2 linked regions of the Haloglycomyces albus DSM 45210 genome follow. The main gene of each other region encodes a partner of the protein of the gene in region 2 in a complex. Links are inferred from orthologs where the notes say so. Each region holds a gene or a part of one and is shown on either strand. Other genes may lie near its edges.

Region 1 (4,605 bases), 1.3 Mb from region 2 along the record:
CAGATCGTCGGGCTTGGCGTCGGCGAAGACGTGGGGGTGACGGCGCCGGATCTTTTCCACCACGTCGTCGGCGACGTCGTCCAGAGTGAACTCCGAATTGATGCGGGCATGCAGCAGGGGCTGGAAGAGGAGATCGCCGAGTTCTTCCCGCAGGTCAGCGTCCGACCTGGCGTCGATGGCCTCCAAGGTCTCGTGCGTTTCTTCCAGCAGATACGGCGCGAGAGTGGTGTGCGTTTGCCCCTTGTGCCAGGGACAGCCGCCGATATCGGCATGCAGAGCGTCCACGGTGTCGACGAGGTCGAGAACACGGGCGCCCGGCCGATCCCAGTTGGCGTGCAGTTCGGTGACGGTCACCCGCCCCGCCTCCTGCCAGGCCCGAAAGCGGGCTACGACGCTCTCGTCTCCCGCCTGCTCGATCCAAACGCCTCCGTCTCGCAACGGTTCGACGGCGGCATCTGTGTGCACGTCGATTCCCGCGTCCACGAGGGCCTTGGTCGTCTCCGAAGCAAAGGACGCCGCGACCCTCACGGCCTCGTGCAAGGCTTTCCAGGCCGCAGCGCTGTACAGGCCCGGGGAGACGCGTGGGCTGGTACGAAAGAGAACGATGTCGGTCATGATTCCCGCTTTTCCGCCGCCGGGAGGATGTCGTCGATGAAGTTCGCGCACCACTGCAGGAGCGCGATACCCTCGATCGGTTTTCCACCGACCGGGGAGGTCTTAGGTCGAGGCAGCGAGATGAGCTGCGCCGGTTCTTTATAGGTGGCCTCCGGATAGAGCCGCTTGAGTCGCAGCTGTTTCGAATCCGGCAGGGTCACCGGCGAGAACCGCAGATTGCGTCCCTGCAGGCTGACGTCGCGCAGCCCCACATTGCGCGTCATGATGCGGAACCGAGCGAGGTGATAGAGATTCTGCACCTGCTCGGGCGCGGGGCCGTAGCGGTCGGTCAGCTCTTCCTCGACTTCCTTCAGTTCCGCATCGGTGCGGACTTCCGATATCTTGCGGTACGCCTCGAGGCGGAGACGTTCCACCGAAATGTAGTCGATGGGGACGTTCGCGTTGAGCGGCAACTCCACCTTCACCGGCTCGGCGGGCTGTTCGCCGTCCTCCTTGTACTGTTCGACCGCTTCCCCGACCATGCGGAGATAGAGGTCGAATCCCACGTCGGCGATGTGCCCGGACTGCTCGGCGCCCAGGAGGTTACCGGCTCCGCGTATTTCGAGGTCCTTCATGGCGACGTACATACCCGCGCCCAGTTCGGTGTGCTGTGCGATGGTGGCCAGTCGTTCATGTGCCGTCTCGCTGAGCGGCTTTTCCGACGGGTACAGGAAGTAGGCGTGAGCGCGCTCGCGACTGCGACCGACCCGGCCTCGGATCTGGTGTAGCTGGGAGAGCCCCAGTACATCGGCCCTCTCCACGATCAAGGTGTTGGCGTTGGGGATGTCGATGCCGGATTCGATGATGGTGGTGGACACGAGGACGTCGTACTCGCCCTCCCAGAAACCCTGCATGATGGTTTCCAGTTCCTTTTCGCTCATCTTGCCGTGCGCTACGACGATCCGCGCCTCGGGGACGAGCTCGCGCAACCTCTGGGCGGAACGGTCGATGGTTTCCACCCGATTGTGGAGATAGAAGACCTGCCCGTCGCGGAGGAGTTCGCGTCGGATCGCGGCGGCCACCTGCTTGGATTCCCACGCGCCCACGTAGGTCAAGACGGGGTGACGCTCTTCCGGTGGAGTGGTGATCTGCGACATCTCCCGGATGCCGGTCACCGCCATTTCCAGGGTGCGCGGGATGGGCGTCGCCGACATGGTCAGTACGTCGACCGTCGCCCGCAGGGCCTTCAGCTGTTCCTTCTGCTGTACCCCGAAGCGTTGTTCCTCGTCGACGATGATCAACCCTAGGTCCTTGAAGCGGGTTTCGGCCTGAAGGAGGCGATGCGTCCCGATGACGATGTCGACGCTGCCGTCGGTGAGTCCCTTCTGGATCTCCGCACCTTGGCGGGGGGTCTGGAAGCGTGACAGTTGTTTGATGTTGACCGGGAACTGTCCCATACGCTCGACGAAGGTGTTGTAGTGCTGACTGGCCAGCAGCGTGGTCGGAACGAGCAGTGCGACCTGTTTACCGTCCTGTACGGCCTTGAACGCGGCGCGAACCGCGATCTCGGTTTTGCCGTATCCGACGTCCCCGCTGACGAGCCGGTCCATCGGGATTCGATGCTCCATATCGGACTTGGTGTCGATGATCGCCGACATCTGGTCGGGCGTTTCGATGTAGGGGAAGGCGTCCTCCAGTTCCCGCTGCCAGGGACTGTCGGGCGAGAATTCGTAGCCTTCGGCAGCGCGGCGTTGCGCGTACAGCTGGATGAGCTCGCCGGCGATTTCTTTGACCGCCGAACGCGCCCGTCGTTTCGTCTTCTGCCAGTCACTGCCGCCGAGCTTGTGCACCGTGGGAGTTTCGCCGCCGACGTAGCGCGACAACTGGTCGAGGGCATCGGTGGGGACGAAGAGCCGGTCTCCGGGCTGGCCGCGTTTCGAGGGAGCGTATTCCAGCACCAGGTATTCGCGTTCGGCTCCGGCGATGTTGCGGCGCACCATTTCCACGAACTTCCCGACCCCGTGGGCGTCGTGGACGACGTAATCGCCCGGTTTCAGTTCCAGGGGATTGACCGCGCCGCGTCGCCGTACGGCCTTGCCTTTACGGGGCCGCACCGCCGCGAGCGCCTTGCCGCCGAGAATGTCGGCGGCGGTCACGACGACGAGGTTGGAGCTGTCGTCGAGGAATCCCTGTTGGATGTTGCCGGTGCAGGCGGTGACCTCACCGGCGGTGAAGGTTTCGGGTAGGGAGGCGACGTGTGCGCCCACTCCGGCGTCACGCAGTTGTTCGGCGGCGCGTTCGGCCCCTCCGAGTGCGGGGTAGACGACGGCGATGGCCTTTCCGTCCTTCTTCCACCTGCTGATGTCGGAGATGAGTTTGTCGGAGTCGGAGTGGTACCGGGGTGTGGAGCTGATTTTGAGGTCGACGGTGGCGGTGTGGTCGGCGACGGACGCGGATTCTCCTTCGCCGGTGATGGCGGCCAGTTCGGCGGCGACCGGGTCGTTGTCGTCGGGTTCGGAGGCGAATGGGGAGAGGCTCCACCAGCTTTGGCCGGATTTGAGTGCCGTGGTGCGCGCTTCGGCGAGGTCGCGGAAAACCGCTGCGCCCAGATCCACGGGGGCCGAACCGCCGGCGGCCGCCGCTTCCCAGGAGGCGGCGAGGAATTCATTGGACGTCTGTGCCAGGTCGACCGAGCGAGTGTGGATGCGTTCGGGGTCGATGGCGACGGTGAGGGTGTCGTTGGGCAGGGTCTCGTTGAACAGTTCGAGTTGGTCGGCTCCCACCAAGAGAGGAATGAGGGATTCCATTCCTTCGGTGGGGATGCCTTGGGAGATTTTTTCGGCCATGTCGGCGAGGCCGGGCGTCTCGGTGGCGATGTCGGCGGCGCGGGAGCGGATGGCGTCGGTGAGCAGTAGCTCTCGGCAGGCAAGGGCACGTACGGAGTCGACTTCGTCGAGGGAGCGCTGATCCGCCACCGAGAATTCTCGGATGGTGTCGATTTCGTCGCCGAAGAACTCGATACGAACGGGGTGGGCGCCCGTCGGTGGGAAGAGGTCGAGAATCCCGCCGCGTAGGGCGTACTCGCCGCGCTTTTCCACCAGGTCGACGCGATGGTAGGCCAGGCCGGTGAGTTGTTCGGTCAGTTCGGTGAGGTCGATTTCGTCGCCCACTCGCACTTCGAGTGGGGCGCGATGGCCGAGGTTTTTCATTTGCGGCTGTAGCGCTCCGCGCACCGGGGTCACGATGATGCGTGGGGTGTCGCCGGTGTGCAGACGGTGGAGGAGGTCGAGACGTTGCGCGACGGTGTCGCTGCGGGGTGAGAGGCGTTCGTGCGGCAGGGTTTCCCAGGCGGGATAGTAGGCCACGTCGTTTTCGGGCAGATATGAGCTGAGAGCCTCGACCAGTTCTTCGGCCTCCCGGCTGGTGGCGGTGACGGCTAGGACCGTGCGGTCGCTGGTGACGCTGAGGTGGGCGAAGGTCAAGGAGTGTGCGGCGGGCACGGTTACGATGTCTACATCAGAGTGTCGGTCTTCGGCCAGCCGAGTGAGCCGACGCAACCCGGGGTTGTTCGCGGCGGCTTGGAGAAGCGCGCTGAGTGCGGCGGGCGCGTGTTCGGGTGTGGTGGGCGATGTGGTGGCTGGCACTGAAATGCTCCCGAGATGATGGTCGCTTGCTGGATTATGCGGTGGTATTCACGCAGTCGCTCCCGCTGCTCCTGGCGAGGAGGATACCAATCGCTTTCGGTTCTCCGTCCTACCTTGCCGGTGGGTTCGTCGCGAGTGAAGTCCCCACACGAGTGGGACCACTCCGCCGTTGAGATTCGAGAACCGGTCGATCGTAGCGCATGCGAGCGACATCGGCACCGTGTTTTAGGCCCGATCCGCCATGCTTTAAAGTGAGGTTTATGGAGCTTTGCCGGGTTTATAGTAATAAGTCTTACTTTTTGTTCTATTTTATCCCGGCCGAGCTTCGGTTACTTCTGGGTATTGCCTTAGGCAATTCACATTGATA
Region 2 (3,920 bases):
CGGGATTCGTACCATACGATCGGCGTCGGCGGTGGCGATCACGACGGCGGCCAAAAGCGGGTATGGGCCGAGAGTCAAGAGATCGGGCAAGCGGAATTGGTAGTGGTCTATCCACACGGCCGGCAGCCCGGCCAGAACGGTGACCCCGAGGGCCAGATAGTGGAGGGGGTCGGTGGCGCTGTAATGCACGACCAGGACGGCGCCGACCGTGGCGGCGGTGAACAACCGGATCGGGGGACGACGAGCGACCGCCAGGGTGACAATGTGGCGCAAGAGGGGACTGAGCACCATGGCCACCAGAACGAGAAAGGGGACCGCCGAGGGCATTATGTCGCCCTCAGCGGTCCGTCAGCCGGTTGTATTCGTGTTACCACACAACCTCGCAGTGAATTGTTGCGCTTTGGGGCGCAACGGTTTCTGGGTGCGTGTCACTTTAGTGAGCGAATGGGGGTTGACGGTGGCGACACGCCTTGGACGCTTCTGTCGGGATGCCGACACCGCTCATGTGGGTGATGATCACACTAGAGATCCCCGCCGCAACGAATGGAACCCGACGGATTGACGGTGCCCGTGACCGGCACCCCTACCCAAAAAAGCAACTCCGCCGACCCGAAATGGATCGGCGGGGCGACGGTCCGCGGTGTGCCGCCGTTGCGACGGCGCACTTGATTACGGCATAATCTTTCCCTTATTTCCGGCGGTGGCACGTTGACCGGCAATGGTTGAATCGGGTGACGTCGTGCTGCCCGTCAACAGCGGCCGGAGGAATCGTCCGGTGTGGCTGGCCTCGATGTCGGCGACTTCCTCGGGAGTCCCCACGGCCACCAGTTCACCACCCTTGTCGCCGCCTTCCGGACCGAGATCGATCAACCAGTCCGACGACTTGATGATGTCGAGGTTGTGCTCGATCGTAATGACGGTGTTTCCCTTGTCCACCAAACCTTCGATGACCCCCAGCAAACGCCGTATGTCCTCGAAGTGCAGTCCCGTCGTCGGTTCGTCCAGAATGTAGACGGTTTTGCCGGTCGACCGCTTCTGCAGTTCCGAGGCGAGTTTCACGCGCTGAGCCTCTCCACCGGACAACGTGGGAGCGCTCTGTCCCAATCTGACGTAACCCAAGCCCACCTCCACCAAGGTCTTGAGGTGCCGGTGAATCGACTGAATCGGCTCAAAGAACTCGGACGCCTCCTCGATCGACATTTCCAGTACGTCGGAGATCGTCTTGCCTTTGTAGTGCACCTTCAAGGTGTCGCGGTTATAGCGCGCCCCATGGCATTCTTCGCAGGGTACGTACACGTCCGGCAGGAAGTTCATCTCGATCTTGAGTGTGCCGTCTCCGCTGCAGGTTTCGCAACGCCCGCCCTTTACGTTGAAAGAGAAGCGTCCCGGACCCCAGCCGCGTACCTTGGCTTCGGGCGTTCCGGAGAACAGCTTGCGGATCTTGTCGAACACTCCGGTATAGGTCGCCGGGTTGGAACGCGGAGTCCGTCCAATGGGAGACTGATCGACTCCAACGATCTTGTCCACGTTCTCGGTTCCCGTGACCGTGCGGTGTTTCCCGGCGACAAGCTTGGCCCCACTGATCTCGGCGGCCAAAGTGTTATACAGAATGTCGTTGACCAGGGTCGACTTTCCAGATCCGGACACCCCGGTGACGGTAATGAGCGCTCCGCCGGGGAACGGTACCGTAATGTCACGCAGGTTGTTCTCACGCGCGCCTTCGATGACGACTTGACGATCGGTGTCCGGCACCCGTCGGCTCGGCGGAATTTCAATACGCTTGCGATCGGCGAGGTAATCGCCGGTCAACGAGTCTTCATCGGCCTTCAACCCGGCGACGTCACCCGCATAGACCACTTGGCCGCCGTGCTCGCCGGCTCCCGGACCCACATCGACCACGTAGTCGGCCACATTGATGGTGTCTTCGTCGTGTTCGACGACGATGAGCGTGTTGCCGAGGTCGCGGAGTCGGGTGAGCGTATTGATGAGTCGATTGTTGTCGCGCTGGTGCAGACCGATCGACGGTTCGTCGAGCACGTACAGAACACCGACGAGGCCGGCTCCGATCTGGGTCGCCAGGCGGATGCGTTGCGCTTCCCCACCGGACAGTGAACCGGCGGAGCGAGCGAGGGACAAATAGTCCAATCCGACGTCGAGCAGGAAGCGCAGACGTTCGTTGACTTCTTTCAGAATCGGAGTGGCGATCATGACGTCGCGCTCCGACAGTTCAAATCCGGCGAAGAACTCCTTGGCGTCGGTGATGGAGAGGTCGCACACGTCGGCGATGCTCTTGCCCTCGATCGTCACCGCCAGCACCTCGGGTTTCAAGCGAGCGCCGTGACAGCTGGAGCAGGGAATCGCGCGCATGAACTGTTCGTACTTTTCGCGGGTCCAGTCCGAATCGGTATCGGCGTGTCGCCGCTGCACCCAGGGAATGACGCCTTCGAAGCGCGTCTCGTAGGCGCGACGATGTCCACGTTTGTTGCGGTACGACACCTGGAGCGTTCGGTCGAAGCCGTACAGAACCGCGTTCTGTGCTTTCTCGGGCAGTTCGTCCCACGACGTGTCGACGGAAAAGTCCATCGCCTCGCCCAGTGCGATCAATTGATACAGGAAGTAGTCGCCCATGCCGACCGAGGACCAGGGTGCGAGTGCTCCTTGGCGAATCGAGGCCGCGTGGTCGCGGATGACCAGTTCGGGGTCCACCTCTTTGCGCATTCCCAGTCCCGAACATGTGGGGCAGGCACCGAACGGCGCGTTGAAGGAGAACGTCCGTGGTTCGATTTCTTCCAGGGCGATCGGGTGGTCGTTGGGGCACGCCAGCTTCTCTGAAAAACGCCGAAAGCGATCCGGGTCGTCTTCCGGTTGGTCGACGAACTCGATCTCCACCACTCCGTCGGCCAGTCCGAGAGCGGTTTCGATTGAATCGGTCAACCGCTGTAGGGCGTTGGGTTTCAGGGCGATGCGGTCGACGACGACTTCGATGTCGTGTTTTTCCTGCTTTTTCAGTTTGGGGACGTCGGTGAGGGTATAGACCGTCCCGTCGACGCGAGCGCGCACGTACCCCTGTTGCTGTAGGTCGTGGAAGAGGTCGACGTACTCTCCCTTGCGTCGACGCACGACGGGCGCGAGCACCTGAAAACGGGTTCGTTCGGGAAGTTTGGCCAGGTGGTCGGTAATCTGCTGGGGAGATTGCCGGGTGATGGGCTCGCGACAGATCGGACAGTGGGCGATACCGATGCGTGCGTAAAGCAGGCGCAGGTAATCGTATATCTCGGTGATCGTACCGACTGTGGAGCGAGGGTTGCGTGACGTCGATTTCTGATCGATCGACACCGCTGGAGACAGTCCCTCGATGAAGTCCACATCCGGTTTGTCCATCTGCCCCAGGAACTGGCGCGCGTAGGCCGACAGCGATTCCACATACCGGCGCTGCCCTTCGGCGAAGACCGTGTCGAAGGCCAAGGACGACTTTCCGGAGCCCGAGAGGCCGGTAAAAACAATGAGCGAATCGCGTGGAAGATCGACGTCGATGTCTTTAAGGTTGTGTTCGCGTGCTCCGCGCACCACGATTGAATTCGAGGACGATTCGTACGTATTGCTTGCCACAGGCCTAACCTAACCTCCGGGTATGACATCTCAGGGCGACCGTCTCCGATCCGGGAGAGAGTGCTGTTCCTCACGGTGGAGACCGAGGTTCGTCCCCGATCGACGAGTCTGACGATGGACTGTACCGATACCGCGTTCACGGCGTTCCAACTGACTATGATAACTCGCCGCGGGCCGGTCGCGTACCTGTGTGCGCCGCAACTCCGGCGATTCATTGTCTAGGCGCGAGAACGCCACAGCAAGTAGATGAAGTAGGGCGTGCCGACCATGGCGCAGACCAGTCCGGCGGGGATCTGAGCGGGCGCGATGAT

Evidence for each region. Proteins that work in one complex are often made in the same cells at the same time.
Region 1: the proteins of uvrA (region 2) and mfd are in contact, whole or in part, in a crystal structure (PDB 4DFC), measured with the Escherichia coli proteins. The link is inferred for Haloglycomyces albus DSM 45210 from one-to-one orthologs.

Annotation. Positions count from the first base shown.
Region 1 is NZ_AZUQ01000001.1:1,928,304-1,932,908, reverse strand. The notes cover bases 412-4,547. They hold mfd (transcription-repair coupling factor), read right to left. Parts: upstream 4,239-4,547; coding sequence 612-4,238; downstream 412-611. Other genes in these bases: HALAL_RS0109065 (nucleoside triphosphate pyrophosphohydrolase), read right to left, coding at 412-615. In the rest of the region: more of HALAL_RS0109065, read right to left, coding at 1-411. UniProt on the Escherichia coli protein: Couples transcription and DNA repair by recognizing RNA polymerase (RNAP) stalled at DNA lesions. Mediates ATP-dependent release of RNAP and its truncated transcript from the DNA, and recruitment of nucleotide excision repair machinery to the damaged site.
Region 2 is NZ_AZUQ01000001.1:3,250,103-3,254,022, forward strand. The notes cover bases 470-3,920. They hold uvrA (excinuclease ABC subunit UvrA), read right to left. Parts: upstream 3,610-3,920; coding sequence 670-3,609; downstream 470-669. Other genes in these bases: HALAL_RS0115025 (iron ABC transporter permease), read right to left, coding at 3,828-3,920. Also shown: HALAL_RS0115005 (prepilin peptidase), read right to left, coding at 1-327. UniProt on the Escherichia coli protein: The UvrABC repair system catalyzes the recognition and processing of DNA lesions. UvrA is an ATPase and a DNA-binding protein. A damage recognition complex composed of 2 UvrA and 2 UvrB subunits scans DNA for abnormalities.